DNA from 2 places in the Thauera sinica genome. Region 2 is predicted to be linked to the other one. Evidence: predicted binding sites of a transcription regulator. Region 2 holds the regulator's gene; the other holds the start of a gene.
What was found. The regulator FNR, encoded in region 2, switches genes on or off when oxygen is low (the NO sensors DNR and NnrR bind a similar motif). The targets are predictions, from matches to a motif close to TTGANCTAGNTCAA.
Positions count from the first base shown of each region.

Region 1: a site for FNR is predicted at 1,593-1,606, ahead of CCZ27_RS17955 (bifunctional acetate--CoA ligase family protein/GNAT family N-acetyltransferase). Genes of this name have one in related genera too.

Region 1 is NZ_CP023439.1:4,105,460-4,120,062, forward strand. Features, by position in the region: gene paaD (1,2-phenylacetyl-CoA epoxidase subunit PaaD) at 1-374, shown strand, start outside; gene paaE (1,2-phenylacetyl-CoA epoxidase subunit PaaE) at 394-1,491, shown strand; gene CCZ27_RS17955 (bifunctional acetate--CoA ligase family protein/GNAT family N-acetyltransferase) at 1,669-4,335, shown strand; gene CCZ27_RS17960 (Crp/Fnr family transcriptional regulator) at 4,500-5,201, opposite strand; gene CCZ27_RS17965 (3-methyl-2-oxobutanoate hydroxymethyltransferase) at 5,415-6,281, shown strand; gene CCZ27_RS17970 (ABC transporter substrate-binding protein) at 6,306-7,487, shown strand; gene CCZ27_RS17975 (ABC transporter permease) at 7,500-8,405, shown strand; gene CCZ27_RS17980 (ABC transporter permease) at 8,402-9,178, shown strand; gene CCZ27_RS17985 (ABC transporter ATP-binding protein) at 9,190-10,023, shown strand; gene CCZ27_RS17990 (ABC transporter ATP-binding protein) at 10,115-10,930, shown strand; gene CCZ27_RS17995 (methylenetetrahydrofolate reductase C-terminal domain-containing protein) at 10,951-12,477, shown strand; gene paaY (phenylacetic acid degradation protein PaaY) at 12,657-13,268, shown strand; gene CCZ27_RS18005 (cupin domain-containing protein) at 13,265-13,600, shown strand; gene CCZ27_RS18010 (class I SAM-dependent rRNA methyltransferase) at 13,786-14,603, opposite strand, start outside.
Region 2 is NZ_CP023439.1:2,943,653-2,958,255, forward strand. Features, by position in the region: gene CCZ27_RS12695 (heavy metal translocating P-type ATPase) at 1-528, opposite strand, end outside; gene CCZ27_RS12700 (MerR family transcriptional regulator) at 598-1,038, shown strand; gene CCZ27_RS12705 (sulfite exporter TauE/SafE family protein) at 1,083-1,793, opposite strand; gene hemN (oxygen-independent coproporphyrinogen III oxidase) at 1,886-3,277, opposite strand; gene fnr (fumarate/nitrate reduction transcriptional regulator Fnr) at 3,421-4,161, shown strand; gene CCZ27_RS12720 (SirB2 family protein) at 4,190-4,588, opposite strand; gene CCZ27_RS12725 (Crp/Fnr family transcriptional regulator) at 4,687-5,367, shown strand; gene CCZ27_RS12730 (rhodanese-related sulfurtransferase) at 5,427-7,043, opposite strand; gene CCZ27_RS12735 (LysR family transcriptional regulator) at 7,140-8,063, shown strand; gene CCZ27_RS12740 (ABC transporter ATP-binding protein) at 8,179-9,003, shown strand; gene CCZ27_RS12745 (acyl-CoA dehydrogenase family protein) at 9,015-10,205, shown strand; gene CCZ27_RS12750 (NAD(P)-dependent oxidoreductase) at 10,312-11,262, shown strand; gene CCZ27_RS12755 (ABC transporter permease) at 11,309-12,151, shown strand; gene ssuE (NADPH-dependent FMN reductase) at 12,182-12,790, shown strand; gene CCZ27_RS12765 (LLM class flavin-dependent oxidoreductase) at 13,022-14,125, shown strand; gene CCZ27_RS12770 (TonB-dependent receptor plug domain-containing protein) at 14,317-14,603, shown strand, end outside.

The sequences.
Region 1 (14,603 bases), 1.2 Mb from region 2:
TCGTCATCACGCCGACCTACAGCGGCTGCCCGGCGATGGGCCAGATCGAGGACGACGTGCGTGCAAGCCTGGAACGGGCCGGCATCGCGGCGCGGGTGGTGACCCGGCTCGCGCCGGCCTGGACCACCGACTGGATGAGCGACGAGGCCAAGGAAAAGCTGCGCGAGTACGGCATCGCGCCGCCGCACCACACGCCGAAGGACGTCAGCGTCGTGAAGTTCGTGCGGCGCGCCGCCCCCGCCGAGCCGGTCGCCTGTCCGCTCTGCGGTTCGACGCACACCGTCGTCACCTCCCAGTTCGGCTCCACGGCCTGCAAGGCGCTGTACAAGTGCCTGCACTGCCAGGAGCCCTTCGACTACTTCAAGCCCTATTGAGGGCCGGAGACAAAACGACATGTCAGCACCCCGTTTTCAAGCACTCTCCGTCAAGCGCGTGAACCCCGAAGCGGCCGGCGCGGTGGCGATCACGTTCAACATCCCCGAGGCCGAGCGCGAACGCTTCGCCTTCGAGCCGGGCCAGTTCCTGACCCTGCGCGCCACCATCGACGGCCAGGAGGTGCGCCGCAACTACTCGATCAGCAGCCCGCGCAGCCGCCTCGCCAGGAACGGCGAGGTGGAGATCGGCATCCGTCCGGTCGAGGGCGGCCTGTTCTCCAACTGGGCGGCGCACTCGATCAAGGCCGGCGACGTCGTCCAGGTGATGCCGCCGGACGGCCGCTTCGTAGTGAAGAAGAAGCGCGCCATCCACCGCGTAGGCTTCGCCGCCGGCTCCGGCATCACGCCCATCCTGTCGATCGCCGCGAGCACGCTGGAAGAGCAGCCCGAGTCGAAATTCACGCTGATCTACGGCAACCGCCGCATGTCCACCGTGATGTTCAACGAAGCGCTGCAGGACCTGAAGGACCGCTACCGCGACCGCCTGACGATGATCCACGTCCTGTCGCGCCAGGCGCAGGAGGTCGACCTGCTGCAGGGCCGCATCGACGGCGGCAAGGTACGCGCGATCATCGACGCGCTGCTGCCGGTGGGCAGCATGGACGAGGTCTTCATCTGTGGCCCGGACGCGATGATCTCCGCCACCGAGGCCGCGCTGCAGGAGGCCGGCGTGCCGGCCGACCGCATCCGCACCGAGCGCTTCACGGTGAACCTGCCCGCCGGCGCCAAACCGGTCGGCGCCTCGAGCACGGCGGAAGCGGCGGCCAGCGCGGCAAAGGACATCCGGATGACGCTGGTGCTCGACGGCAAGGAGCACGAGATCGCGCTCGGCCCCGACGACCACGTGCTCGACGCCGCGCTGGATGCCGGCCTCGACCTGCCCTATTCCTGCAAGGCCGGCGTGTGCTGCACCTGCCGCGCCAAGGTGCTGGACGGCGAGGTGGTGATGGACAAGAACTTCACCCTGGAAGCCGCCGACGTGGAGCAGGGCTTCGTGCTGAGCTGCCAGGCGCGCGCCACCACCAGGCACCTGCGGGTGAGCTTCGACGAGCGCTGATCCCGCCCGTCCGGCGAAGTGGCCCCGGCCACTGCGATGCGCGGCCGCTTCGTCGGCCGCGTTTTTTCGTCCGCCCTGCGCCGCGCACGCAGGACGGGCCGCTGATACAGGTCAATGAGCGCGCGGGCGTCCCTGCATAGACTCCCGGCACCCCCAATGCGATCGCCCAAGGCCGCCATGCTCGACGCCCACTACCTCGGCTCCCTGTTCGAACCGGCCTCCGTCGCGGTGGTCGGCGCCTCCGAAGAGGCGCAGTCGGTCGGCCGCGTGCTCTTCAAGAACCTGGTCGACGCCGGCTACCGCGGCCCGGTGCACGCGGTCAATCCGAAGCACGAGACGGTGCTGGGCAGGAAGTGCTACCGCTCGGTGGAAGACATCGGCCGCCGCGCGGACCTGGCGATCATCGCCACGCCGGCGCGCACGCTGCATGCCATCGTCGAACAGTGCGGACGGGCCGGCGTGCGCAACGCGGTGATCGTCACCGCGCTGGGCCCCGGCGACGGCGCCCTGGAGCGGCGCATGCTGGAGACCGCCCGCGCCGCCGGGATGCGCCTGCTCGGGCCGGGCAGCCTGGGCATCCTGCGCCCGGAAGCCGGCCTCAATGCCGCACTGACGAAGATCGCGGCGGCGAGCGGCGAACTGGCGCTGGTGTCGCAGTCGGGCGCGATGTGTTCGGTGGTGCTCGACTGGGCGGCGACGCACCAGATCGGCTTTTCGTCGGTGATCTCGCTCAGTTCGGAAATGGACGTGGATTTCGGCGAAACGCTCGACTACCTCGTCCACGACGAGCGCACCCGCTACATCCTGCTGTACGTCGACCGCATCCGCAACGCGCGCCGCTTCATGAGCGCGCTGCGCTCGGCGGCGCGCATCAAGCCCATCATCCTGCTCAAGACCGGCCGCCACGCCCCCTCCGGAACGCCGGTCGGCGAAGTCTCGCTCGCCGACGCGGTGTTCGACGCGGCGATGCGCCGCGCCGGCGTGGTGCGGGTGCAGAACGTCGGCCAGTTGTTCTTCGCCGCGCGCGCGCTGGCCTCGGGCTTCCGCCCCGGGGTGGAGCAACTGGCCATCGTCACCAACGGCGCCGGGCCCGGCGCGATCGCCGCCGACCGCGCCGGCGACCTCGGCACGCCGCTGGCGGAACTGTCGCCCCAGGTCCAGGCCGCGCTGGCGAAACTGAAGCCGGGCGGCGGGCGCGCCGGCAATCCGCTCGACCTCGGCGGCGACGCGCCGCCGGAGCGCTACCGCGACGCCCTCCTCGCCTTCGCCGACGATGCCGCGATCCGCAACGTGCTGGTGATCCTGTCGCCGCACGCGCTGACCGACCCGGTCGAGATCGCCCAGGCCATCGCCGACGTGGCAAGGAGCGCGAACCTGAGCATCTGCTGCTGCTGGATGGGCGGCGGCCAGGTGGCGCAGGCGCGCACCCTGCTCGACCGCGCCGGCATCCCGGTGTTCCACGCGCCGGAAACCGCGGTGGAACTCTTCCACAACATCTCCAAGTTCTACCGCCACCAGGCCCTGCTGCTGCAGACCGCCGGCCAGACGGCAGAGGCCGGGCGCAGCGGCCCGGGCGGCGCCCGCATGCTGGTCGAGGCGCTGCTCAACCAGCGCCGCAACGTGCTGTCGGCCATGGAATCGAAGGCGCTGCTGCGCAGCTTCGGCGTGCCGGTCACGCAGACCATGGTGGCGCGCGACGTCACCGAGGCGCTGTTCGTCGCCGAGCAGGTCGGCTTTCCGGTGGTGATGAAGATCGATTCGCCCGACCTCGCGCACAAGTCCGAAGCTGGCGGCGTGCGCCTGAACCTCACCGCGACCGAATCGGTATGGAGCGCCTTCCACGACATCGTCGGCGGCGTGCGCCTGCGCCACCCGGAGGCGCGCATCAGCGGCGTGTCGATCGAACCCTACCTGCACCGGCCGCACGGGCGCGAGCTGCGGCTGGCCGTGTTCCGCGACCCGGTCTTCGGCCCGGTCATCAACCTGGGCGCCGGCGGCGCGGCGGCCGGACACACCGGCGACCGCGCCTACGCCCTGCCGCCGCTCAACGCGGTGCTGGCGCGCGACCTCATCGACGCACCCCAGGTCGCGCAGTTGCTGGACCGCTTCCACGCCCTGCCCACGGTCGACCGCGGCGCGCTGGAGCGCGTGCTGGTGGCCGTGTCCGACCTGGCATGCGAACTGCCGTGGGTATGCGAACTGGTGATCGACCCGCTGATCGCCGACGAGGACGGCGCAATCGTCGCCGACGCCCGCATCGTCATCGACCAGGGCGTTCCGGCCGGCAGCGACCGCTACGCCCACATGGCCATCCACCCCTACCCTGGACACCTGGTCCGGGACTGGAAGATGTCCGACGGCCGCATCGTGCGTGCGCGGCCGGTGCGCCCGGAAGACGCCGCGCTGGTGCAAGCCTTCTTCGACCGGCTCAGCCCCGAAACGCGCTATTTCCGCTTCATGGAACGCATCGACGAACTGCCGCCCGGCATGATCGCCCGCTTCACCCAGATCGACTACGACCGCGAGATGGCCCTGGTCGCCACCACCCGCGCCGGCGACGCCGAGACCATGATAGGCAGCACGCGCTACTCGCTGGCGCCGGACGGCGAATCGGTGGAATTCGCCCTGGTGGTGGCCGACGACTGGCAGCGCTTCGGCCTCGGCCGCCGCCTGATGGGCGCCCTGATCGACTGCGCCCGCGCCAAGGGCTACCGCAACATCGTCGGCGACGTGCTCGGCCACAACCCCAAGATGCTGCGGCTGATGCAGGGGCTGGGTTTCGAGGTGCAGCCGCATCCGGAGGAGAACACGCTGAAGCGGGTGGTCAAGGCGCTGCACGGCTAGCGTTCCGGCGGCATGACGCGGATCACGATCGCCGAAACGGCACTCCGCCGTCCATGCACCGGTTCTCGCGGTACGCGTACGGGCGATGCGCCCGTTTCGGCGCAACCCGTCCGTCTCAATCCGCCCCTTCGTCGAGCAACTGCACTTTCGACGGCCAGTGCCGGCTACTCCACCGTCGTAGTCATCGAAGCCAGGGCGTCTACGTTCCGAATCACCAGGGTGCGTTTTTCAAAGCGGATCAACTGCCGCCGGGCAAAGGCATTCAGCGCCCGGTTGATCGTCTGGCGGCTGGCCCCGACCATGTAGCCCAGCTCCTGATGGGTGAATTGCTTGCGGAAGATGATTTCCTCTCCATCCCAGCTGCCGAAATTCCGTGACAGGCGCAGCAAACCGCGGGCCAGGCGGATATCCGTCGTGCTCGCCGTCTTTTCGATGACCGCATCGCACGCCAGGCGCAGGCGCGCACCCATCAGGGTGATGACGTTGATGCCGAGTTGCGGGTAGCGGTGGATCATGTCCTCGAAGTCCTCCCGCTTCAGCGAATGGATGACCGAATGATCCAGCGCCTGCCCGAATACGGACTGCCTTGCGCAGCCGGAGATCCCGCCGGCGCCGAATATCTCTCCGTCGATGCAGAGCCAGAAAACCGTTTCGCTTCCCTGGGCGGACAGATTGAATATCCTGACCAGACCTTTTTCCAGAAAGAAAACCTGATTGGCCGGATCGTCCGCGCGAAAGATCGTGGCGCCTTTCCTGAATATCTGCCGATGGGACTTGCCCAGCACGGCATGGCGCGCCTGGTCATCCATCTTTTCGAACAGATAGGTACCTTCCCAGTACCAGGGTATTTCACCTTTGTTCTGCATGGGGCCTCCAATTCTGCGGCGCCGGCAGGCGTTCCGCATACCGGAGTCACCATGTGCGCCCGCCCTTCATATAGTCGCAACGGCACATGCGACCAACCGAATTAATGGAATAAGAAATTTCGTTTTTCGCATAAGAATCTGTCGCCAGCGCGACAGAACAGGCCCTTCCGATCAGTGACACTGCCGCCTCGATCTCCCCTGGCAGAGCCGGCAATGACAGAGCAGCCACGCAAGAAAATCACGCTGAATACCCTGAGGGCCAAGAAACAGCGCGGTGAGTTGATCACTTCCATCGGTGTCTACGACGCGCCGATGGCGCACATCGCCGACCGCGTCGGCTTCGACCTGCTGATCGTCGGCAATGCCGGGCCGATGTCGCTGCTCGGACACGAAGACCCGACCACGGTCAGCTTCGAGGAGCAATTGTTCCTGACGCGTGCGGTCAGCCGCAGCACCCGGTACGGACTGGTCGTCGGCCACCTGCCCTATCTGAGCTACCACGGGTCGAAGGCGCAGGCCATCGCCAGCGCGGGACGCATGGTTTCCGTCGGCGGCGCGCAAGCCGTCAAGTGCGAAGGCAACCGGTATACCGCGGAGTACGTGGCGGAGATCGTGCGGGCGGGCATTCCCGTGATGGGCCATATCGGCATGCAGGCTTCGCGGCGCACGGAGCAAAGCGGATTCGGCGTGAAGGGGAAAAGCGCCGAGGAAGCCCGGCACATCATAGACAGCGCGCAGGCGTTCATCGACGCGGGCGTGTTCGCCTTCATTCTCGAACAGGTCCCGGTCGAACCCGCCGCTTATCTGCAGGAGATTTCGCCGGTACCCATCATCACCCTCGGAGCGGGGCATCACGGAGACGGCATCTATCACATCAGTGGCGATGTGGTCGGTTACAGCGCGTTCCCCATTCCGCGCAATCGGGGTGCCTTCGTCAATGTCGGCCCGATCATCGAAGAGGGACTGACACGTTATCGGGATGAATGCCTGGCCGGCACGTATCCACGTGCGGAGCAGGCATTCCACATGCCGCCCGAGGAATTGCAGAAGTTTCGCCAGGGTTTGCCGGGCGAACGCTGAATCCGACTGTTACAGGAGATAGGAATGAAACGCTTGATGCATCGCACGCTGTTCATGGCCGGCGCGCTGGCCATTTCGGTGTCGCAGGTTGCGGCCGCCGACAACAAGTCCGTCAGTTGGGCCGAAATCGACGCGAAGGCCAAGCCGCTGAGCGGCCGGCCGGTCAACCTCAGCAGCAATTACTGGCTGGCCTGGACCGGCGCCTGGGACACGGTCATCCTGAAACAGCAGAAGCTGTGGCAGAAATGGCTGCCAGTGGGCAGCCAGGTGGAGTGGAAGCGCAACCTGCAAGGCCCCCCGGTCATCACCGATCTGGTCGCCAACAAGCAGCAGATCGGCTACATCGGCGACAACCCTTCCATTGTCGCCACGACCAAGCGCGATCTGGCGCCGATCAGCATCGTCGCGGTCAACACCACCTCCCCCGGACGCATGTGCGGCCTGGTGGTGGTCCGTGCCGACGCGCCGCCGTTCAAGGATTACCACGAGGCGGTCAAGTGGCTGGACGGCAAGCGCGTCGGGGTGCCCAAGGGGAGCTGCGCGGATCGCCTCGGCCAGCAGATGTTCGCCCGGGAGAACGTCACGGTGAACTGGCATCAGATGCAGGGCGAGGTGATCGTCAGCAGCCTGCAGGCCAACAAGCTGGATGCTGCCGTGCTGTACGAGCCGCACGTTTCCAAGGCGGTGTTCGACGGCTACGCGCGCTACGCCGTGGCGCCTGCCGGATACGGTGAGCAGGATGCCAACACCGTGCTGATGCGCCGCGATTTCATCGATGCCAACCGGGAGGCGGCGGTTGCCTGGCTGAAAGCCAACATCGAAGCGCTCTACTTCATGCGCGACCGGCCGGTCGACACCATCAACCTGGTCAAGCAGGAACTGCCCGAATACAGCCGTGAGAATCTCTGGTACGCACTGTACGGCAAGCTGCCGGACGGCGTCGGTGCGGCTCCGCAGGCATTGAAGGCCGACATGATCGTCAGCCCCGCGTCCCGTGCCCTGCTCGAGCGCGGACACGCCTTTCTGCGTGATCTGAAAGTGCATCAGGAGCAGGCGCTGGGCGAACAGGCGATCGACGATTCGCTGGTCGCCCAGGCGTTCCGCGAACTCGGGCTCGATCCCGCCCAGGGGCTGTTCGAACTGCAGGCCAGCGCAGACAACCCCTTCAAGGGCGACGACCTGCGCGTCGCCCCCGCGGCCCGCTGAGCGAAGTCCGCCATGCCTGGACAGCACGTCGCGCCCGCGCTGGACGACTACGACGAAAGGCTGGCCCGCTCCGCCGACTGGCCGCTCGCCGCGGGCGACTGGCGCGGCCGCCTGCGCCTGCTGTCCCGCTCGGCCAGGCTGCGGCGCGGTGTTCTGGGGCTGCTGGGCTTCGTCTCCCTGTGGTACCTGCTGACCGCCGTGGCCATCCCGCCGCGTTTCCATTTCATTCCCGACCCGCTGTACCTCTTCAGCGAATGGACGAGCCGCGAACCCTCGCACGGCGTGTCCCTGTACACCAGGGCGTACTACGAGCACATCGGCATCAGCATCCTGCGGGTCTATGCCGCCTTCGCCATCTCCGTGGCACTCGGAACGCCGCTGGGCATCCTGATGGGCTGGAGCACGTTCGCGCGCAACACGCTCGGCCCGGTGATCGAGTTGCTGCGCCCGGTACCGCCGCTGGCCTGGGTCCCGCTGGCGGTGCTGACCTTGCCGAGCGTGGAAAGCGCCGTCATCTTCGTCACCCTGCTCGCGGCCTTCTTCGCGACGGTACTCAATACATTTCTTGGCGTGCGCTCCATCCCGGCAACCTATCTGCGGGCAGCGGCCTGCCTGGGATATCGGCGCGCCGACGTGCTGTTCCGGGTGATCGTCCCGGGCTCGCTGCCAAGCATCTTCACCGGACTGCAGATCGCCATGGGGGTAGCGTGGTTCTCCCTGGTCGGCGGTGAAATGATCGCCGGCCGTTCCGGCCTGGGCTATCTGATCCTGGATGCCTACACGCAGCTCGTGCTGCCCAACATCTTCATCGGCATGATCACCCTAGGCACCCTCGGCTGGCTGTCCAGCGCGCTGATCCGCCGCCTGGGCGAGCGGCTGATGCGCTGGCAGGCGCACAGGACGGGAGGACACCCATGAGCCGGTTCTTCCCGCCATCGCTGCGGCTGGGCCATCCCGCCCTGTGGCAGGGCCTGCTCGGCATGCTGGTGTTCTTCGGCGCCTGGCAGTTGGCCAGGACCGCCGGCATGCTGGCATTCTTGCCCGGGCCGCTGGAGGTTGCGCGCAGCGTGCCGGGGGAGATCGCCCAGCAAGGTTTCGCGCAGTCCTGGCGATTCAGCACGCAGCGCGTTCTTCTCGGCTTTCTTGCCGCGGCCGTGCTGGCGATCGTGCTCGGCATCGCGCTGGGGGTCTCGCGGCGCTGGCACGATCTGCTTTTCCCGATCTTCGAGATCCTGCGGCCGATTCCGCCGCTGGCCTGGCTGCCGCTGTCGATCCTGTTCTGGCCGTCGACGGAAATGACCATGGTCTTCCTGACCTTCCTGGGCGCGTTCTTCCCGATCTTCCTCAACGTGCTGGCCGGCATCGAGCGCATCGACGAACGTTATATCCAGGCTGCCCGGTCGCTCGGCGGCCGCCGCCGCACGCTGTTCTGGCAGATCCTGGTCCCCGGCGCGCTCCCATCGCTGTTTACCGGCCTGTCGATCGCCATCGGCATCACCTGGGAGGTGGTCATTGCCGCCGAGATGGCGTCCGGGCAGAGCGGACTCGGCTATCTGACCTGGAATGCCTACATGAGCCATTCGCTGCCGGGCATCATCGTCGGCATGTTCTCGATCGGACTGGCGGGCATGCTGTCCAGCGCAGCCATGCTATGGCTCGGCCGGCGCGCCATGCCCTGGCGCACGCACTGAAGGAAACACCCATGACGCAGCATGCATCCAGCGGAACCGTGTCCATTCGCAACGCGGGCAAGACCTATGTTTCCCGGGGCCGCCAGGTCGTCGCCCTGGACGATTGCTCCATCGATATCCAGGCGGGCGAATTCTGCGCCATCGTCGGCCCTTCTGGCTGCGGCAAGAGCACCCTGCTCAACGCCATCGCCGGCTTCGACAGCCTGAGTGCCGGCGAGATCGTCCTCGACGAGCGCGTCATCAACGCGCCCGGCCTGCGCCTGCGGCCCGGCCCGGACCGCATCGTGGTGTTCCAGCACGACGCCCTGTTCCCCTGGGCGACGGTGCGCGAAAACCTGATCCGCGCGCCCATGCTGCAAGGTCGCCTGAGCGAGGCCGAAGCGCTCGCCAGGGCGCGCGAACTGTTGGCCCGGGTCGGCCTGGCAGACGTCGAAGGACTGTACCCCGGCGCCATGTCCTCGGGCATGTGCCGGCGGGTGGAAATGGTCCGCGCCCTGCTCAATGCGCCCCGCATCCTGCTGCTCGACGAACCTTTCCGCGGCATGGATGCGCTGACCAAGAGCGCCACGCACGATGCCCTGCTGGAACTGCACGCGAGCACCGGCGGGACCGTGCTTTTCATCACCCACGATCTGGAGGAGGCCATTTATCTGGCGGATCGGGTCCTGGTGATGACCAGCCGTCCGGGCCGTATCAAACGCGCTATCGAAGTGGACCTGCCACGTCCGCGCCATCGGCGGATGCTGACTTCCGGGCGCTTTCTGGCCCTTCACCACATTGCCGTCGAGGCCGTGCGCGAAGAGGCCGTCAGGGCCTTCGTTTCCGGTGAACGGGAGCTGGCATGAGCGCCACCGCCCGGCCGCCCGAAGGGGGCGCTCATCCTCCCGCGGGGAGGATGTCACGCAGTGACAGGAGGGTAGTCCAGTGAGCGCCGGGATGGCCGCCGCCCGGACCGATGGTCACACCCGCCTGGACGGCGTCGGCAAGGTGTTCGCCCGCGCCGGGCGGGCGGACGTGGTACTGCGGGATTGCAGCCTGGAGCTGCTGCCCGGCCGCTTGAACGTGCTGATCGGCCCTTCCGGCTGCGGCAAGAGCACGCTGGCCAAGCTGATTGCCGGCTATCTCCCGCCCAGCGTCGGGCAAGTCAGTGTGGACGGTGTCGCGGTCACCGGCCCCAGCGCCGAGCGTCTGATGGTCTTCCAGGAAACCGCGCTGTTCCCCTGGATGACCCTGCTCGACAACGTGGCCTTCGGTCCCCGGCAAGCCGGCGTCAGCCCCGGCGAAGCGAAGGAAAGGGCACGGAAGTTCCTGGCCAGGGTCGGCTTGCAGGGCTTCGATCGCCGCTACCCGGAACAGTTGTCCGGCGGCATGCAGCGACGCGCCGAAGTGGCCCGCGCGCTGATCAACCGGCCCCGCCTGCTGCTGCTCGACGAACCGTTCCGTGGCCTGGACCATCTGTCGCGCGGCTTGATGCAGGCGTATTTCCTGGACCTGTTCGAAGAGGACCGGCCGACCACGCTGTTCGTCACCTCGGAGGTGGACGAAGCGGTCTTGCTGGCCGACCGGGTGATCGTCCTGACGCACAAGCCGACCACGCAAAGGACGGTCGTCGAGGTGCCGCTGCCCAGGCCGCGAACGGCCGGGATGCTCGAACTGGAACAGGCGGTGCGGATCAAGCGGCAGTTGCTCGATCTACTGCACGAGGAATCCGGCAAAGCCTTTGCGGCGCCCGCACCGCGTTCCGCAGCTTGATGGCGGAGCGCGGCAACCACTTGGCCCGCGCGCTGGCCGGGGAACGGTTCGCGTGGCTGCTGGAATGCATTCCGGCAGCCGGGCGGCGGCCCGAAGCGGACTACGGAGCGCTGATCGGCCCCCGCGGCGCTCCGGACTGGCTGAGCGCGTTCGCGGTGACCGACCGCGTCCTGAGTCCGCAGGACCCTGATCCGCTGCCGATCGCCGGGCGGCTGCTGCAGGCGAGCGGACGCCAGCCGCTGCTGCACTTCGCCGGCAAGGATCGCGAGCTGGCAGAGCTGCGCGATCGAGTCCGGACCATGCAGCAGATGGGCCTGCGCAATCTGCTGCTGCTCAGCGGCGACCGCCTGCCCGGACACGGCCACGGCAAGCGCATCCGCTACCTGGAATCGGTGGCGGCCGTGGCGGCCGTGCGGCGCTGGCAACCGGACTGGCTGCTGGGCGTAGCGGTCAACCCGTTCAAGTACCGCGAGGAAGATGGCATGCTCCAGTACCTGAAGCTGTCCAAGAAACTGCGCGCGGGCGCCAGCTTCGCGATCACGCAGGTGGGCTTCGATCCGGACAAGCATGTCGAGGCCCTCGGCTGGATGGCCGACAGCCCCCTGCGCCGGCCGCTGCTGGCCTGCGTCATGCCCCTGTCCGCGGCGCGCGCGCGCCATCTGCGGCGATATCCGGTGCCAGGCATCACGGTCAGCGACAGCCTGCTTGCACTGCTCGAAGAAGACGCCCGACGCCAGCCGGACGGCGGCCGCGCCCGCGTGCTGCACCGCCTGGCATTGCAGATCGTCCATCTGCGCCGGCTCGGCTACGCCGGCATCCAGTTGACGGGCATCCGCAACGCCATGGATCTGCAAGCACTGGCCGACAGCGTTGATGCGCTCGCGCGGGACTGCGCCGACCAGGCGGCATGGGAAAGCGCCTGGCGGGACCACTGGTGCCGCGCCGACGGCACGCCGGCCGATCCCCGGCCGCCCGGAGAATGCTGGCGGCCGGGGCAGGGCACGGTTCGGGCCAGCCCGCGGGAACGCTATCGCTATCGCGTGTTCGCCGCCACGCATGCGCTGCTGTTCCAACGCGGTCCGCTGGCGGCCGCCTTCGCCTGGACGATGCGCGCCGCCTGCGCGCAGCCGGGCACCATGGCACGAGGGCTGGAACGTCTCGAACGTGCCGTCAAGCATCCCTTGCTGGGTTGCGAGACTTGCGGCCAATGCCGGCTGGCGAGCACGCAGTTCGTGTGCCCGGAGACCTGTCCCAAGGGGCTGGCCAACGGCGCGTGCGGCGGCACTACGCAGAACCGTTGCGAGTTCGGCGAGCAGGAATGCATCCACAGCGTCCGCTACCGGATCGCCAAGGAGACGGGCGCATTGAACGAACTGGAGAGCGTGCTGGTTCCGGCCATACCCGCGGAAACCCGGCATTCATCTTCCTGGCCGGCCTGGTTCATCCGCCAGGAACCCCATGTCCGGATACTCGACGCCTCCGCCCCCGGTACGTCCATCGACACGGCGGGCGCCCCGACGTGCCCGCACTACGGCCCGGACGCGTAGCGCCGCCGCACACCGGCGGCGGGCGATGGCCGTTCCATGCGCGGCTCTCCCGGTCCGAACGCTGGCCGCTCCACCTGCAAGGCCATGCCGCCCCCGACGCCCGATCCACGCCTCATGCGTGGCAAAATCGGCCGCAGCCGAACAAGAGCACACACCACCCATACCAGAGGACCCACCCCATGCCCTGTTACGAAATCGACGGCCTGAAGCCCGTCATCCACCCCACCGCCTTCGTGCATCCCGACGCCGTGCTGATCGGCGACGTGATCGTCGGGCCGCGCTGCTACGTGGCGCCGCTGGCCTCGCTGCGCGGCGACTTCGGCCGCATCGTGCTGGAGGAAGGCTGCAACATCCAGGACACCTGCGTGATGCACGGCTTTCCGGGTACCGACACGGTGATCGGGCAGGACGGGCACGTCGGCCACGGCGCGGTGCTGCACGGCTGCCGCATCGGCCGCAATGCGCTGGTGGGCATGAACGCGGTGGTGATGGACAACGCGGTGGTGGGCGAGGAGTGCATCGTCGCGGCCTGCGCCTTCGTCAAGGCGGGCGTGGAGATTCCGCCGCGCAAGCTGGTGGCGGGCATGCCGGCCAAGGTGGTGCGCGACCTCTCGGAGCAGGAGGTGGCATGGAAGAGCGACGGTACCCGCACCTACCAGGAGCTGACCGAGCGCTGCCTCGCCACGCTGAAGCCGTGCGAGCCGCTCGCCGAGATGGAGCCCGGCCGCAAGCGCTTCGAATTCCCCGGCGTGGTGCCGCTGGTGGAGGCGAAGAAGGAAGGCAAGGCTTGAGCGGACGCGGCAACCTGTTCGCCGCGCTGCCGCCGCCGGGTGCGGAAGAGCGGTTCGACACGCTGCTCGATCATCCGGCGGCGCGCATCGAACGCATCGCGTCGTTCGGCCACGCCAGTCCGCCGGGCTTCTGGTACGACCAGCCGGGAGACGAGTGGGTGATGCTGGCGGCGGGCCGCGCCACGCTCGTCCTCGAACATGCGGACGGAGATCGCGAGACCCTGGCGCTGGCGGCGGGAGACTGGGTCTTCATTCCGGCGCATCGCCGCCATCGGGTCGAATCGACGAGTAACGACGCCATCTGGCTGGCGGTGCATCCCGGGAAAACATGAAGCGGAAACGGCGCGGCTGAAGGCTCGCGACACGGCAGGTCTGGCGGCGGGGGATGCGCGGAGCGGACGAGCACTGCTCGAGTCCCGAGCGCAGCGAGGTCGAGTTGCGCAGGACGCGGAGCGCATCCCCCGCCGCCAGACCGGACGAAGCCCCACCCAACCGGATTCGAGGCGCCAAGGCCCGCTCAGCCCACCTGGCAGGCCAGCCCCTTGAGGTATTCGCCTTCGGGCACCGCCAGCCCGATCGGGTGGTCCGGCGCGGCCGACAGGCGGTAGATGATGCGCGCATCGACCCCGGCGTCGATGGCGGCGCCGGCGACGATCTTCTGGAACAGTTCGAGGCCGATGCCGCCGGAACAGGAATAGCTCATCAGGATGCCGCCCGGCTCCAGCAGGCGGAAGCCGAACAGGTTGATGTCCTTGTAGGCGCGCGCGGCACGCTCGGCATGCGCGGCGGAAGGCGCGAACTTGGGCGGATCGAGCACGATCAGGCCGAAGCGGCGGCCTTCGTCCTTCAGCGCGCGCAGGGCCTTGAACACGTCCGCTTCGTGCCATTCGGCGCGGCCGGCGTCGAGTTGCGGGTTGAGCGAGAGGTTGCGGCGGGCGGAATCCAGCGCCGGGCCGGAGGAATCGATCGACAGCACCGATTTCGCGCCGCCGGCCAGCGCCTGCAGCGAAAAGCCGCCGGTATAGCAGAAGCAGTTGAGCACGTCGCGCCCGGCGGCAAGCCGGCCGGTGAGCAGGCGGTTGTCGCGCTGGTCGAGGTAGAAGCCGGTCTTGTGCCCGCTTTCGACGTCGACCTCCATGCGCACGCCGTTCTCGACGATGGTGAGCGTGCCCGCCGGCAGTTCGCCATGCACGCAGCCGGTGCGCGGCGCCAGCCCTTCGAGCCCGCGCACTTCCGAATCGGAGCGCTCGAACACCGCGGCGCAGCCGGTGGCCTGCACCAGGCCGGCGACGATGGCCTCGCGCCACTTGTCGGCGCCCGCGCTGGTGAGTTGCA
Region 2 (14,603 bases):
GTCCATGTTGGCGCTGCCGCCGCGCAGCGAGGCCCACGCGCCGCGGTAGAAGCGCGCGCCGATCCAGAACTGCACCGGCGTGGCCAGCAGCAGTTGCAGCCAGCGCGGAATCACGTCGTGGTGCAGTTCGCCGCCCGGCCACAGGCCGAACATCGCCGGCATCTGCGCGGCGAGCGGCAGCGTGAGCAGCACGGCGATCCAGAAGTGGCGCAATTCCGCCCGCCATTGCACCTCGTGCCGCGCCCGCGCCTGTTCGCGCTGCAGCGCGCCCGTCTCGGCAGCGCCGAAACCGGCACGCTCGACCGCGGCCTTCGCCGCCTCGAACGTCAGCGCGCCGGCGGCGTAATGCAGCGTTGCGCGCTCGGTCGCCAGATTGACGGTGGCCTGCACGCCCGGCAGGCGGTTCAGCACCTTCTCCAACCGGGTGGCACAGGCGGCGCAGGTCATGCCCGAGATGGCGAGTTCCATCGTTTCCTGCCGGCCGTGGGGCTCGACCACGCCGGGCGCGCCGAGTGTGATTCCTGACATGGCATCCTCTTGCGCACGTTGATCGTGAAGCGCAGTGTAAACTCCGTACTCAGCTACGGAGTCAACCCCATGGACCCTCACGAGCGGAAGGAATTCACCCGGACCGCCGCGGCGCCATCGCAATTCACCATCGGCGCGCTGGCGAAGGCCGCCGGCGTCGGCGTCGAGACGATACGGTACTACCAGCGCCGCGGCCTGCTGCGCGAACCCGGCCAGACGCGCGGAGCCTACCGGGTGTATGGCGACGAAGAGCTTGCCCGCCTGCGCGCCATCCGCCGGGCACAGCAGCTCGGCTTCTCGCTCGAAGAGATCGACGGCCTGCTCTCGCTCAACGAGGAACGCGACCGTCGGCACGCACGCGAGGCGGCGCAGGCCAAGATCGGGCTCATCGACGCCCGCATCCGCCAGTTACAGGGAATGCGCGACGCGCTGGCCGAACTGGTGCACTGCTGCGAGCACGCCGAGGCAAGCGCCCCCTGCCCCATCCTGCGCGCCTTGTCGCAGGATTGACGCATTCTGCTCGCCGCCGTGCCGAGGCCCGCGCCGCCCGACCCTCAAACCGCGCAGACGACACCGCTCCACAGATCGCCCCCCAGCGTGGGCGCGTGGTAGAGGCCGAACAGCCCGAAGCCCAGCACCAGCAGGCCCGAGGCGAAGCGCACCTTGCGGTTGCGGGTGAAATCGCGGAAGCGCTTGAACAGCATGCCCGCCAGCAGCAGGTTGGGCAGCGTGCCGAGGCCGAATGCCAGCATCAGCCCGGCGCCGCGTGCGCCGGAGCCGGTGACCAGCGCCGTGGCGAGGATGGAATACGTCAGCCCGCAGGGGATGAAGCCCCACAGCAGGCCGAGCGGCAGCGCCTGCCGGACCGAGCGCGCCGGCAGGAAGCGGCGCGTGGCGGGCTGGATCCGCCGCCACAGGATGTGTCCGACGCGCTCGATCGGCGCCAGCAGGCGGGTGAAGCCGGTGAGGTAGAGGCCCAGCGCGACCAGCATCAGGTTGGCCAGCACGTAGAGCGCCATCTGCACGGGCAGCATGCCGTCGTACAGCATGCCGACCGAACCGAGGGCGCCGACGACACCGCCGATCGCCGTATAGGTCGTGATGCGGCCCAGGTTGTAGGCCAGGTGCATGGGCCACTGCGGCCTGCCGCCCGGCGCCTGCACCTGCGCGGTGAGCGCGCCGACGATGCCGCCGCACATCGACACGCAATGCGTGCCGCCGAGCAGGCCGATGATGAAGACGGCGAAATAGCCGGTTTCGGGCATGGGCGATCAGCGCGAAGAACTGGAAGACACGGGAAGACGACGCCGCAAGCGACGGGATCGCCATTCTACGCCGCGGCGCAACACCGCGCCGTTCAGATCACGCGGGAATAGCGCGTCCTTTCACGGTCGGCGCGCAGGTAGCGGTCGAACACCATGGCGATGCCTCGCACCAGCAGGCGGCCGGCGGGCAGCACGCTGATCCAGTCGCCCTCGATCTTCAGCAGGCCGGCCTCCTGCATCTCGGCCAGGTCCTGCAGCTCTTCGGCGAAGTATTCGCGGAAGTTGATCAGGTGGGCGATCTCGATCGACTGCATCGACAGCTCGAAATGGCACATCAGCGCCTGGATCACCGCCCGGCGCAGGAGATCGTCGGCGGTGAGTTCGATGCCGCGCAGCACCGGCAGTTCGTCGCGGTCGAGCGCGTCGTAGTATTCGTCGAGCGTCTTCACGTTCTGGGAATACACCGGCCCCACCTTGCCGATCGCCGATACGCCGAAGGCCAGCAGATCGCACTCGGCCTGGGTGGAATAGCCCTGGAAATTGCGGTGCAGGCGCCCCTGGCGCTGGGCGATGGTGAGTTCGTCGCCGGGCTTGGCGAAGTGGTCCATGCCGATATACACGTAGCCGGCTTCGGTCAGCCGCCGGATGCCGAGCTGCAGCAGTTGCAGCTTCGCGTCCGGCGTCGGCATGTCGCTCATGAAGATGCGCCGCTGCGGCTTGAACAGGCCCGGCAGATGCGCATAGCTGTAGAGCGACACGCGATCGGGCGCGATCTGCAGCACCTGCTCCAGCGTGCGGTTGAAGCTGATCACGTTCTGCTTGGGCAGGCCGTAGATCAGATCCATGCTGACCGACTTGAAGCCGGTCTCGCGCGCGGCATCGATGACGAGCTTGGTTTCGTCGACGCTCTGGATGCGGTTGACCGCCTTCTGCACGTCCTCGGCGAAATCCTGCACGCCGACGCTCATACGGTTGAAACCGAGATCGGCGAGCAGCTTCACCGTGTCGAAATCGACCTTGCGCGGATCGACTTCGATCGAGTATTCGCCGTTGGGCACCAGCGTGAAGTGCTCGCGCACCGCCGCCATCAGCTCGCGCATCTCGTCGTGGGACAGGAAGGTGGGCGTGCCGCCGCCGAGGTGCAACTGGGTGACCTGCCGGCTACCTTCCAGACAGGCCGACTGCATCGCGATCTCTTTTGCCAGATATTTCAGATACTTCGCCGAGCGGCCATGATCCTTGGTGATGATCTTGTTGCAGGCGCAGTAGTAGCAGATCGTGTTACAGAACGGGATGTGGAAGTATAATGAGAGCGGTTTGCTGACCCCGCCGATCACCCGCTTCGCCAGCCAGGCCTTCAGCGCATCGGCGTTGAAGGCTTCGACGAAACGGTCTGCGGTAGGATAGGACGTGTAGCGCGGGCCGTTGATGTCGAAGCGGCGAATCAGTTGCGGATCGAATATGAGTTCGTTCGGGCTGGTCATTGTCGTGCTGCGGGTGTACTGCGGGGATGTGCCAAACAATGGCAGATCACCCTCGTTTTGTGGTTGACGTGGATCAACGGCGCCCGGGATGGGCCGACGTCGGCCGTCCGCGATCCGAACTAGGGAAACAAGATTTCGTGCAGATGAAGGCGGCAGCTCCCATCACGATCAATGGGCTCAAGGCGTCGTGCTCGCAGTGTAACCTCGTTGAGCTGTGTCTGCCGTTCGGAATGTCCGAGGACGATCTGAACCGTCTCGACGAACTGGTCGGCGCGCGGCGCAAGATCAAGCGCCAGCACAGCCTGTACCGCGCGGGCGACACGTTCGAAGCGATCTACGCGATCCGCGCCGGCTCCTTCAAGACCGACGTGCTGCTGGAGGATGGCCGCGACCAGGTCACCGGCTTCCAGATGACAGGCGAGATCCTCGGCCTGGACGGCATCAGCACCGAATCGCATTCGTGCAACGCCATCGCGCTCGAGGACAGCGAAGTCTGCGTGATTCCCTACGCCAAGCTCGAGGAGCTGTCGCGCGAGGTCGAAGGCTTGCAGCATCAGTTCCACAAGGTGATGAGCCGCGAGATCGTGCGCGATCACGGCGTGATGATGCTGCTGGGCTCGATGCGCGCCGAGGAGCGCCTGGCCGCCTTCCTGCTGAACATGTCGCAGCGCTTCACCGCGCGCGGCTTCTCGCCGGCCGAGTTCCACCTGCGCATGACGCGCGACGAGATCGGCTCCTACCTCGGGCTGAAGCTCGAGACGGTGTCGCGCGCGTTCTCGCGCTTCCAGGAAGAGGGCCTGGTGAGCGTGCAGCAGAAGCACATCCGCATCCTGGACGCCGCCGGGCTGAAACGCCTGCTGCAGCACCAGTCCGGCAGCCGCTGAGGCGGGCGCTGCCGGCCCGCGCACGGATTCAGGCGGCCCCGCCCAGCGCCGCCAGGTAGCCGAGCGGATTCTTCGTCAGCGCCACCGACACGATCCACAGGAAGACCGCCGTCGCCGCCGCAAACGCGGCGCCCCTGACCGCAAGCGTGCGTCCGCGCTTGAGCGCCACCGCGCCGAGCACGATGTAGGCGATCAGCCCGAACACCTTGGCCGTCACCCAGTCGGCGACGAAGGGATACTGCCCGATCATGGCTGCCAGCACGAGGGCGCTGCCGAGCAGCAGGGTGTCGACGATGTGCGGCAGAACCCGCGTCAGACGGTGATGCAGCAACCCGCTGCCGCTCAGCATCCACGTCCCGCGGAGCAGGAAGCCCAGGCCGCTCAGGACCACGCAGGTGACGTGCAGGTGCTTGATCGCGAAATACATTCCTTCTCCTGAATCTCGAACGCGCGGGCTCTGGTACTTGGGGAAGCGACCCTAACACGAGCGCGCTAAAATTGCTTCTCACTACGGAGAGCATGCTGATGGCCACCTCGCCTGTCGATATCCCCACCCTGCTGCGCCGCATCCCGCTGTTCAGCGAATTGTCCGATGCCGATCTCGATCGCGTCCTGCGCTTTGCACGCGAACGCCGTCTGGCACGCGGCGAGGTGCTGTTCCAGCGCGGCGACCTGCCGCACGGTTTCTACTTTCTGGTCAGCGGCCAGGTGAAGCTGGCGTTCTCGTCCGCCCAGGGCACCGAGAAGGTGGTCGAGATCCTCGGCCCGATGCAGAGCTTCGGCGAGGCGGTGATGTTCATGAACCGTCCGTACCCGGTGTTTGCCGAAGCGCTGAGCGAAAGCGTACTGCTGCACATCGGCCAGGCCGTCGTCACCGAGTTGATCGAGCAGGATTCGAAGTTCGCCCTCAAGCTGCTGGCAGGCATGTCGGTGCGCATGCACGGTCTGGTGAGCGACGTCGAAACCTATTCGCTGCGCTCCAGCGTCCAGCGGGTGATCGGCTACCTGCTGCAGCAGGCCGACGGCGACAAGCCCTGCGAATTTGCGCTGCCCACCAGCAAGCAGGTCATCGCCTCGCGGCTCAACCTGACGCCCGAAACGCTGTCGCGCATCTTCCACGACCTCTCCGACGCGCGCCTGATCACCGTGCAGGGCAAGCACATCACGCTGCACGATCCGGTCCGCCTGGCCCGTTACCAGAGCTGAAAGCCTGTTCCCGATTTTCTGCGCAAAAGTGCCAGAAAAGCGAGATGTATGAACTGCATCTAGACCACCCGGAAGCCGTGCGTGCCGTCGCGGGCGAGTTGCCCGACCAGCCCGAACTCCCAGTCCAGGTAGGCCTGCATGGCGGCGGCGGTGTTGTCCGTGCCCTCGTACGGCCGGCGGTAGCGGTCGATGGGCAGCGATGCCAGGCGGGTCTCGCCGTGCTCTTCCGGCAGGCCGGCGGCGAACCACGCGGCATTGCCGCCGTCGAGCAGCAGGACCTCGGCATCCACCAGCGCCTGCAGTTCCGGCACCACGAACTGCGCAAGCTGACTGCTGCCGCAGGTGAGCACGTAGCGCGCCACCGATGGCACGGATTTCAGCGCGTCCGACAACTGCGAACGCAGCGCGAACCAGGCGCCCGGAATGTGCCGGCGGCGGTAGTTGGCGCTAGTGGTGAAATCGAGCACGGCGACGTCGTCGCCGGCCGCCTGCCAGCGCGCCAGCGTTTCCGGCTGGATGCGGCTCGCCGCGGGCGGCTGCGGCAACGGCGGCGCCCACGGTCCGCTCGCAACGAATTCCCCGGCCCCGGCGCCGTCCAGCACATGCACGTCCCAGCCCATCTGCGCCAGCCAGGAAGCGCTCATGTTGGCACGCACGCCGTCGCTGTCCGCCAGCACGATGCGGGCGCCGCGCACCGGCGCCACCATTTCGGTTTCCTGCACCAGTTGACCGCCCGGCACCGGACGGAAGCCGGGCAAGTGTCCGGCTTCGTATTCCTCCGGCGTGCGCACGTCGAAGAAATAGGTGGTGCGGCCCTGCTGGCCGCGCCAGCGGTCCACCTCGGCCAGCGTGGCGCGGCGCACGCCGGCGCGCCCGGCCAGCGCATGCGCACGTGCCGCGGCATCCGCGCGCGTCGCCTCGCCCGCCTCCGGGAAGCGCCGGCCGGCGCCGCGTTCGAGTTCGAAGCCGGCCAGCGTCCAGCCTATCGTGCCGTTGCGCAGCGCTGCCACCGGGTTGGGAATGCCGGCGTTGATCAGCGACTGCGTGCCGATGATGCTGCGCGTGCGGCCGGCACAGTTCACGATGACCCGCGTGTCCGGCCGCGGCGCCAGTTCGGCGATGCGCAGCGCCAGTTCGGCGCCCGGCACGCTGGTCGAGCCGGGGATGGTCATGGTCTGGTATTCGTCGAAGCGGCGCGCATCGACGATCACCACGTCGGCGCCGGCGTCGATCAGCGCCCGCACTTCTTCCGCCGGCAGCGACGGCGTATGGCGCTCGGCCTCGACCAGCTCGCCGAACGCCTTGCTCGGCACGTTCACGTCGCGGAACAGTTCGCCGCCGGCCGCCCGCCAGCCTTCGACGCCGCCGTCGAACACCGCGACGTTGGTGTAGCCGAGCGCGCGCAGGCGCCGCGCGGCGAGTTCGGCCAGGCCCTCGCCGTCGTCCAGCGTCACGATGGGCGCGTCGCGGCGCGGCAGCTTGGCGTAGGCATCCAGTTCGATGCGCGCCAGCGGAAGATTGGCGGCGAACAGCGGGTGCGCCTGCGCGTGGGGGTCTTCCTCGCGCACGTCCAGCAAGGCGATTTCGCGGCGTTCGAGCAGCGCGGCGCGCACGGCAGCATAGCCGGTCAGCGGGATGTCCCGGCGCGCGGCCGGGGACGGGACGGAATGGGTCATATGAACAAAATCCTGTGGACGGAAACCATGCGGGGAGCGCATGATATATCGCATTAAATATATGTTTTATCCATTTTTTTGCTATCCATACGCACCATGAGCATAAAGATCGACGATCTTGTTTCCTTTGTTGCCACGGTACGCCACCAGTCGCTGTCGCGTGCCGCCGACGCGCTCGGACTGACCCAGCCGGCGGTCACCCGCCGCATCCAGAGCCTGGAAGAAAGCCTGGGCACGGTACTGCTCGACCGCGACACCAAGCCGCCCAAGCCCAATGCGCTGGGCCGGCGCGTGTTCGCCCAGTGCGAACAGGTGCTGCGCGAGGTCGATAATCTGAAGGCGCTGGTGGAAACCGAAAGTACACCGCAGGGCACGCTGCGCCTGGGCATCACGCAGTCGGTCGCGGAAATCGGGCTGAGCGGCCTGCTGGACGCGTTCAAGCTGCACTATCCGACACTGGAAGTCGAACTGGGGACGCGCTGGAGCGCCGACCTGGTCCGCCAGTTGGAACGCGGCGACATCGACGCCGCCGCGGTCATGCTGCCGGCCGGTACCGAATTTCCGCCCACCCTGGCCGCCCGCCACCTGATGCCGGTCGACATGCTGGTGGTCGGCGTCGCCGGCGGCGCGCCGACCGAGCCGGGACCGTACCGACTGGCCGATCTGCGCGACAGCAAATGGATCGTCAACCCGGACGGCTGCGGCTTCCGCGCCCGGCTGCAGCGTGCGCTCACCGATCTGGGCCTGCCGCTGCACATTGCCATGGACGCCTTCGGCACCGAACTGCAGTTGAAATTCGTCAGCGAGGGCCTCGGCCTGGGCCTGGCCACGCGCGCCCAGCTCGAACGCAGCCAGTACCGCGGCCGCATCCGCGAGCTGCCCATGCTCGACTTCAATCCGTCTACCGAAATGTGGCTGGTGCACAATCGCGCTCCGGGCAACCTCAAGCGCCCGATAGAACTGTTCGCCGACACGGTGGCGGCAATGTTCGACGTACGCGACGCCGTCACCGCCGCGTAAACGTGTGCGCGCACCCAGATCATACAAAGAACGAATATAACGATATAAGTATAATTCGTTTGTGGCATTAATATGCCTTCATTAGCATCGCTCCAACTTCTTCGGAGCGATGCCAATGAGCGCGTCCATCAACAAATTCAGGAGCGGCGGCGGCGCGCCGGACCAGCCGGCCGCGGTCAGCCTTCGCGGCGTAGCCAAGCGCTTCGGGCCGCGCGCGCTGTTCGAACGGCTGGACCTGGACATCGCCGCCGGCGAGTTCGTCGTGCTGCTCGGCCGCAGCGGCTGCGGCAAGACCACGCTGCTGCGCCTGCTCGCCGGCCTCGACCGTGTCGACAGCGGCCATGTACAGGTGCCGCCGGCGCGCGCCGTCGTGTTCCAGGAACACCGGCTGATGCCATGGAAGCGCGTGCTGCGCAACGTCATGCTGGGCGTGCGCAGCGCCGACTCGCGCTCGCGCGCCGCGCAGGCGCTGGCCGAGGTCGGCCTGACCGAACGGCTGGACGCGTGGCCGGCCACGCTGTCCGGCGGCGAAGCGCAACGCGTGGCGCTCGCCCGCGCGCTGGTGCGCGAACCCGAACTGCTGCTGCTGGACGAGCCTTTCGCCGCGCTCGACGCACTGACCCGCATCCGCATGCACCAGTTGGTGCAGGCGCTGTGGCTGGCGCACCGGCCCGCGGTACTGCTGGTGACGCACGACGTCGACGAGGCGCTGCTGCTGGCGGACCGCATCCTGGTGCTGGAACGCGGCCGATTCGTCGCCGACCAGCGCATCCATCTGCCGCGGCCGCGCAGCGCGGACCTCGCCGATTTCCGCGCGCTGCGCCATCGCCTGCTCGGCTGGCTCGGACTGGACGACGGCGCCGACGCAGATGCAACCCGATCCGGTCATCCACGGGCTGGCGACACCGCCGGTCTGCGCGTGGCCGCCGCTTACGACTGACCGATACCTCCATGCCTTCCCCGCAAACCCTCGCCGTCATCGACACGACCCGCCCCGCCGACACGCAACCGCATACGCTGGCCGCCGCGCTGGCCACCGAATTCGCCGCCACCGCCGCGCACTACGACCGCGCCAATCTGTTCCCGCACGACAACATCCGCCGGCTGCACGAAGCCGGCCTGATCGGCCACGCGCTGCCGATGGAGTTGGGCGGCGGCGGCGCCAACCTGGCCGATGCGCTGCACATCGTGCGCACGGTGGCGCGCGGCGAGGCGGCGACCGCGCTGGTGCTGGCGCTGCAGTACTCGATCAGTTCCCGCCTCGGCCACGACACGCCCGGATGGCCGCGCGCAGTGCGGCTGGAGGTGGCGCGAGACATCGCGCGCAACGGGTCGCTCATCAACGCGCTGCGCGTCGAGCCCGAACTGGGCACGCCGGTGCGCGGCGGCGTGCCGGCCACCGTCGCGCGCCGCAACGGCGACGGCTGGCGGGTGAGCGGCGCCAAGATCTATTCCACCGGCGCGCCCGGCCTGACCTGGATGCTGGTGCTCGCGCACAGCGCCGAAGCCGCGCCGCGTGTCGGCTACTGGCTGGTGCATCGCGACAGCCCGGGCATACGCATCGTCGAGGACTGGGACCACCTTGGCCTGCGTGCCAGCGCCAGCCACAAGGTGGTGTTCGACGACGTGCCGGTGCCCGGCACGCACACGCTGGAGCTGCAGCCGGCCGGTTCCCCGCCGGTGGCCGATCCGCATGGCGCGCGCTGGGGCGGCGTGCTCATCCCTTCGGTGTACGACGGCGTGGCGCGCGCCGCGCGCGACTGGCTGGTCGAGTTCTCGACCACCCGCGTGCCGACCAATCTGGGGCGTCCGCTTTCCACGCTGCCGCGCTTCCAGGAGGCGCTGGGCGAGATCGACGCACTGCTGCTGTCCAACGACCGCCTTTTCGCCGGCGCCGCGGACGGCAGCGTCGCACTGAAGCAGATCGGCCAGCTCAAGCATCTGGTCACCACGCAGGCCATCGCCGTGGTCGAGCGCGCGGTGCAGCTCACCGGCAATCCCGGCCTCACCCGGGCCAATCCGCTGGAACGCCATTACCGCGACGTGCTGTGCAGCCGGGTGCATGCGCCGCAGAGCGATTTCGCGCTGAGCAGCGCCGGCGCGGCGGCCTTCGCCGAATGGACGGACGGCGGGCAGCGATGAAGGCGCGCCGCTCCCGCTCCCCAGGACAGAACCCGATGACCAAGAACATGCAATCCATATCGACAGGCCGTGGCCGCACGCCGGCGGAAGCGGCGAGGACACCGTCATGAACAGTCTGGTGATCGCCAGCCAGCAAAGCAGCGAAATCAACGACCATCTGCGCGCCGCGCTGCCGGACGCGGCCGTGGTCGACATCGCGCCGGGCCTGCCGCCAATACTGGCGCCCGAGGTCGAGGTGCTGTTCGTGCGGCCGATATTCCCGGCCGGCGCGCCGCGCGACGCCGGGCCGCCGGCCGGCTGGCCGTTCGGCGTGCGCTGGATACAGCTCGGCTCGTCCGGCGCCGACTACTATCCGGACTGGCTGTTCGACGGCCCGGTCGTCACATCGGCGCGCGCCGGCACCGCCGACGCGGTGGCGGAATTCGCGATGGCGGCCATACTGGCCGCGGCCAAGCACCTGCCGGACATCTGGATATCCAGCCGCGAGGACTGGCGCTGGAGCCGGCTGGGTCTGCTGAAGGGCCAGGTGCTGGGCATCGTCGGCTTCGGCGCCATCGGCCACGCGCTCGCCGTGCGCGCCCGGGCGTTCGGCATGAAGGTGATCGCGGTCCGGCGCACGCCGGAGCCGCTGGATCATCCCGGGGTGGAGCGGGCGGAAAACCTGAAGGCGCTGTTCGCCGCGGCCGACCACGTGGTGGTCGCCGCGCCGGCCACCGCCCGCACCCATCACCTGGTCGGCCGCGACGTGCTCGCCGCCGCGCGGCCCGGCCTGCACCTGGTCAACATCGCCCGCGGCAGCCTGGTCGACAGCAAAGCACTGCTCGACGCCGTCAACGATGGCCGCATCGGCCTGGCGACGCTGGACGTGACCGAGGTGGAACCGCTGCCGGCCGGCCATCCGTTCTACGCGCATCCGCGCATCCGCCTGTCGCCGCACCTGTCGTCCATCACCCATCACAGTGCGGCGACGCTGGCCGACCTGTTTCTCGCCAACCTCGCACGCTACCGCCAGGGCGCCGTGCTGAGCGACGTGGTCGACAGGCAGCGTGGCTACTGATCCGACGCGAGCGGCACGCGCACGCACTCAAACACCCGGGACCACCATGACTCACGCCGCCACCACCACTACATCGGCGCCTCCATCGTCCGCATCCGCGCAGGCCAGCGACGGCGGCGGCGTCCGCACGCCGCGCTGGGCCGGCCTGGGCCGGCTGGTCAGCCCACTGCTGCTGCTGTCCCTCTGGGAACTGCTGTCGCGCTCCGGCGTGATCCCGCCGCACGTGATCGGCGCACCGTCGTCCATCGCCGACGCGCTGGTCGGACTGGTCGCCTCCGGCGAGCTGTTCCGCCATTTCCTGGTGTCGCTGCAGCGCGCCGCGAGCGGGCTGGCCATCGGCCTGGCGATCGGCGTCGGCGCGGCGCTGGTCGCCGGCCTGTCGCGGCTGGGCGAGGCGGCGGTCGATCCGCCGATGCAGATGCTGCGCACGCTGCCCTTCCTCGGCGTCATCCCGCTGTTCATCGTCTGGTTCGGCATCGGCGAAGTGACCAAGATCGCGCTCATCGCGCTGGCCACCAAGACGCCGGTCTATCTGACGCTGTACGGCGGCATCCGGGGCGTGGACCACAAGCTGGTCGAAGCCGCCGGCACGCTGGGCCTGAGCCGCATCGAAACCATCCTGCACGTGATCCTGCCCGGCGCGCTGCCGGCCTTCTTCGTCGGCCTGCGCTACGCGCTCGGCATCTCTCTGCTGGCGCTGGTGGCGGTGGAACAGATCAACGCCAGCGCCGGCATCGGCTATCTGATCAACGAGGCGCGCGACTTCATGCGCACCGACGTGATCGTGGTGTGCCTGCTGATCTACTGCCTGCTCGGCCTGGTCACCGATGCGCTGGTGCGCGCGCTGGAACGGCGCGCGCTGGCCTGGCGCCCGTCCATCGTCGGCTGAACGCCGCACGCCATTCCAAGGAAATCCGCAATGACCATACTCACCCTGTCCGGCAGCCCGTCGGCCACTTCGAAAAGCCATCGCATCCTGCAGCACATCGCCACCGAACTGCGTGCCCGCGGCAATCGGGTGGACAGCCTGTCGGTGCGCGAACTGCCGCCGGCCGCGCTGCTCGCCGCGGACGCCGGCGAACCGACCATCGCCGCCGCGCTCGCCCGCGTCGCCCGGGCGCGCGCCGTCGTCATCGGCACCCCGGTCTACAAGGCAGCCTATTCCGGCCTGCTCAAGACCTTCCTCGATCTGCTGCCGCAGGACGGCCTGTCCGGCAAGACCATCCTGCCGCTGGCCACCGGCGGCAGCCTCGCTCACACGCTCGCGCTGGATTACGGGCTCAAGCCGGTGCTGTCCGCGCTCGGCGCCCGGCATCTGCTGGCCAGCATCTACGTGGTCGACGGCCAGGTGAAGCTGGTGGACGGCCAGCCGCTGGAACTGGACGGGGCCGTGGACCAGCGCATCGGCGAAGGCCTGTTCCGGCTGCAGGAAGCGCTGACGCCGGACGACCGCGCCGCCCGGCCGCCGCTGCCGGAACACGCGCCCGCCGGCGATCACGAACCTCTGGCCGTGCGCTGCGGCGCCTGAGTCGCGGCACCGGTCCACCATGGGTCAGCTGTCGGCGGCGGCCGTACCGCGTGGATCCTCTTCCGTCGGCGAGCGGACGGCCCGACTAAGCATCCTGCGCATATATCGATATCATGATTATTCTGTTGTGTAATTATCTGGCGCCCTTAACATGCTAAGAGTCGCCAGTGGGCGGGAGTCGTTCGACCGGCCACGCGTGCATAACCGCACTTCACAACGAGGATGAGCATCATGAGTCTGGAATTCATCGGTCTAGTCAGCGCGCAGGAAAGCAGCGAATCGCTCGCGCCGCGCGGCCCCAATGTCGATGTCGCCTTTCTCAAGGCATCGGCCCAGTCGCAGGAGTACGGCGGTTTCGACAAAGTGCTGCTGGCGGTGAATACCGCCTCGCCGGATTCCTTCGTGCTCGCGACCTATGCCGCCGCCGTCACCGACCGCCTCGGCCTGCTGATCGCCCACCGCCCTGGCTTCCAGGCGCCCACCTTCGCCGCCCGCCAGTTCGCCACGCTGGATCAGCTGAGCCATGGACGGGTCGCAATCAACGTCATCACCGGCGGGGATGGCGGCGACCTGCAGCGCGATGGCGATTTCGTCGGCCACGACGACCGCTACGAGCGCACCGACGAATACCTCGATGTGTTCAGGAAGACCTGGACCAGCGAAAAACCTTTCGGCCACCAGGGCCGGCACTACCGCATCGAAGGCAATCTGACCCAGGTCAAGCCGGTGCAGCAGCCGCACATCCCGATCTACTTCTCCGGCGCGTCGGACGCGGCGGTCCGGGTGGCGGCCAGGCACGCCGACGTATACATGATGTGGGGCGAACCCCTGGCGCAGATCCGCGAGCGCATCGCCACCGTGCGCGCGGCTGCCGCCGCGTACGGCCGCGACCAGCAACTGCGTTTCAGCCTGTCGCTGCGCCCGATACTCGGCGCCACCGAAGAAGAGGCATGGGCGCGGGCGGCCCGCATCCTGGCCAGCGCCAAGGAACTGATCGGCAACGCCGCCACCCACGCCAAGTTCCGCGGCTTCAGCGCCAACGTCGGTTCCGAGCGCCTGGTGAACATCGCCCGCGAAGCGCGCGTTCACGACAAGCGGCTGTGGACCGAAATCGCCGCGCTGACCGGCGCCACCGGCAATTCGACCTCCCTGGTCGGCACGCCGGATCAGGTCGCCGAGGCGGTGGCCGAGTACTACGACCTCGGCGTCAGCACTTTCCTGTTCCGCGGCTTCGATCCTCTGCGCGACGCCGTGGAGTACGGACAGGAACTGCTGCCGCGCATACGCGCGCTGGTGGCCGGGCGCGAAGCCACGAACCGGCGCAAGGCCGGCTAGCGTCCGCGGCGGCCGGCACGACCGGCCCGCCCGTTCCCGATCGGTATTTCCGTTCCATGCCGCTGTCCGGACGACAGCGGCAGGGGGTTTCTTCGCACATCGCAAATACAGAGAACAGGATCATGCTGCCCAAGCACGACGTGCCCACTCCGTTTTTCCCAGCGCGCCACCTTGCCGTAAGGCGTCCGCTGATGACCTTGCCCCTTCTTTTCCTGACCGCGTTCGGCCCGTCCGCCGCGGAAGCCGCGGACGACGGCAACGGCCCGGACGCGGTCGGCCTGGAAGCCATCGTGGTCACCGGCACGCGCGGCAGCCGGGACCGCACCGTGACCACCAGCCCGACGCCGATCGACGTCATCCGCGGCGACCAGCTGGCCAGCGGCGGGGTCGGCCTGAAAGAAGCGCTGGACAAGGCCATCCCCTCGCTCTACATCCGCTCCTCGCACCGCAACAACAACGACAGCGTGATGAAGCCGAC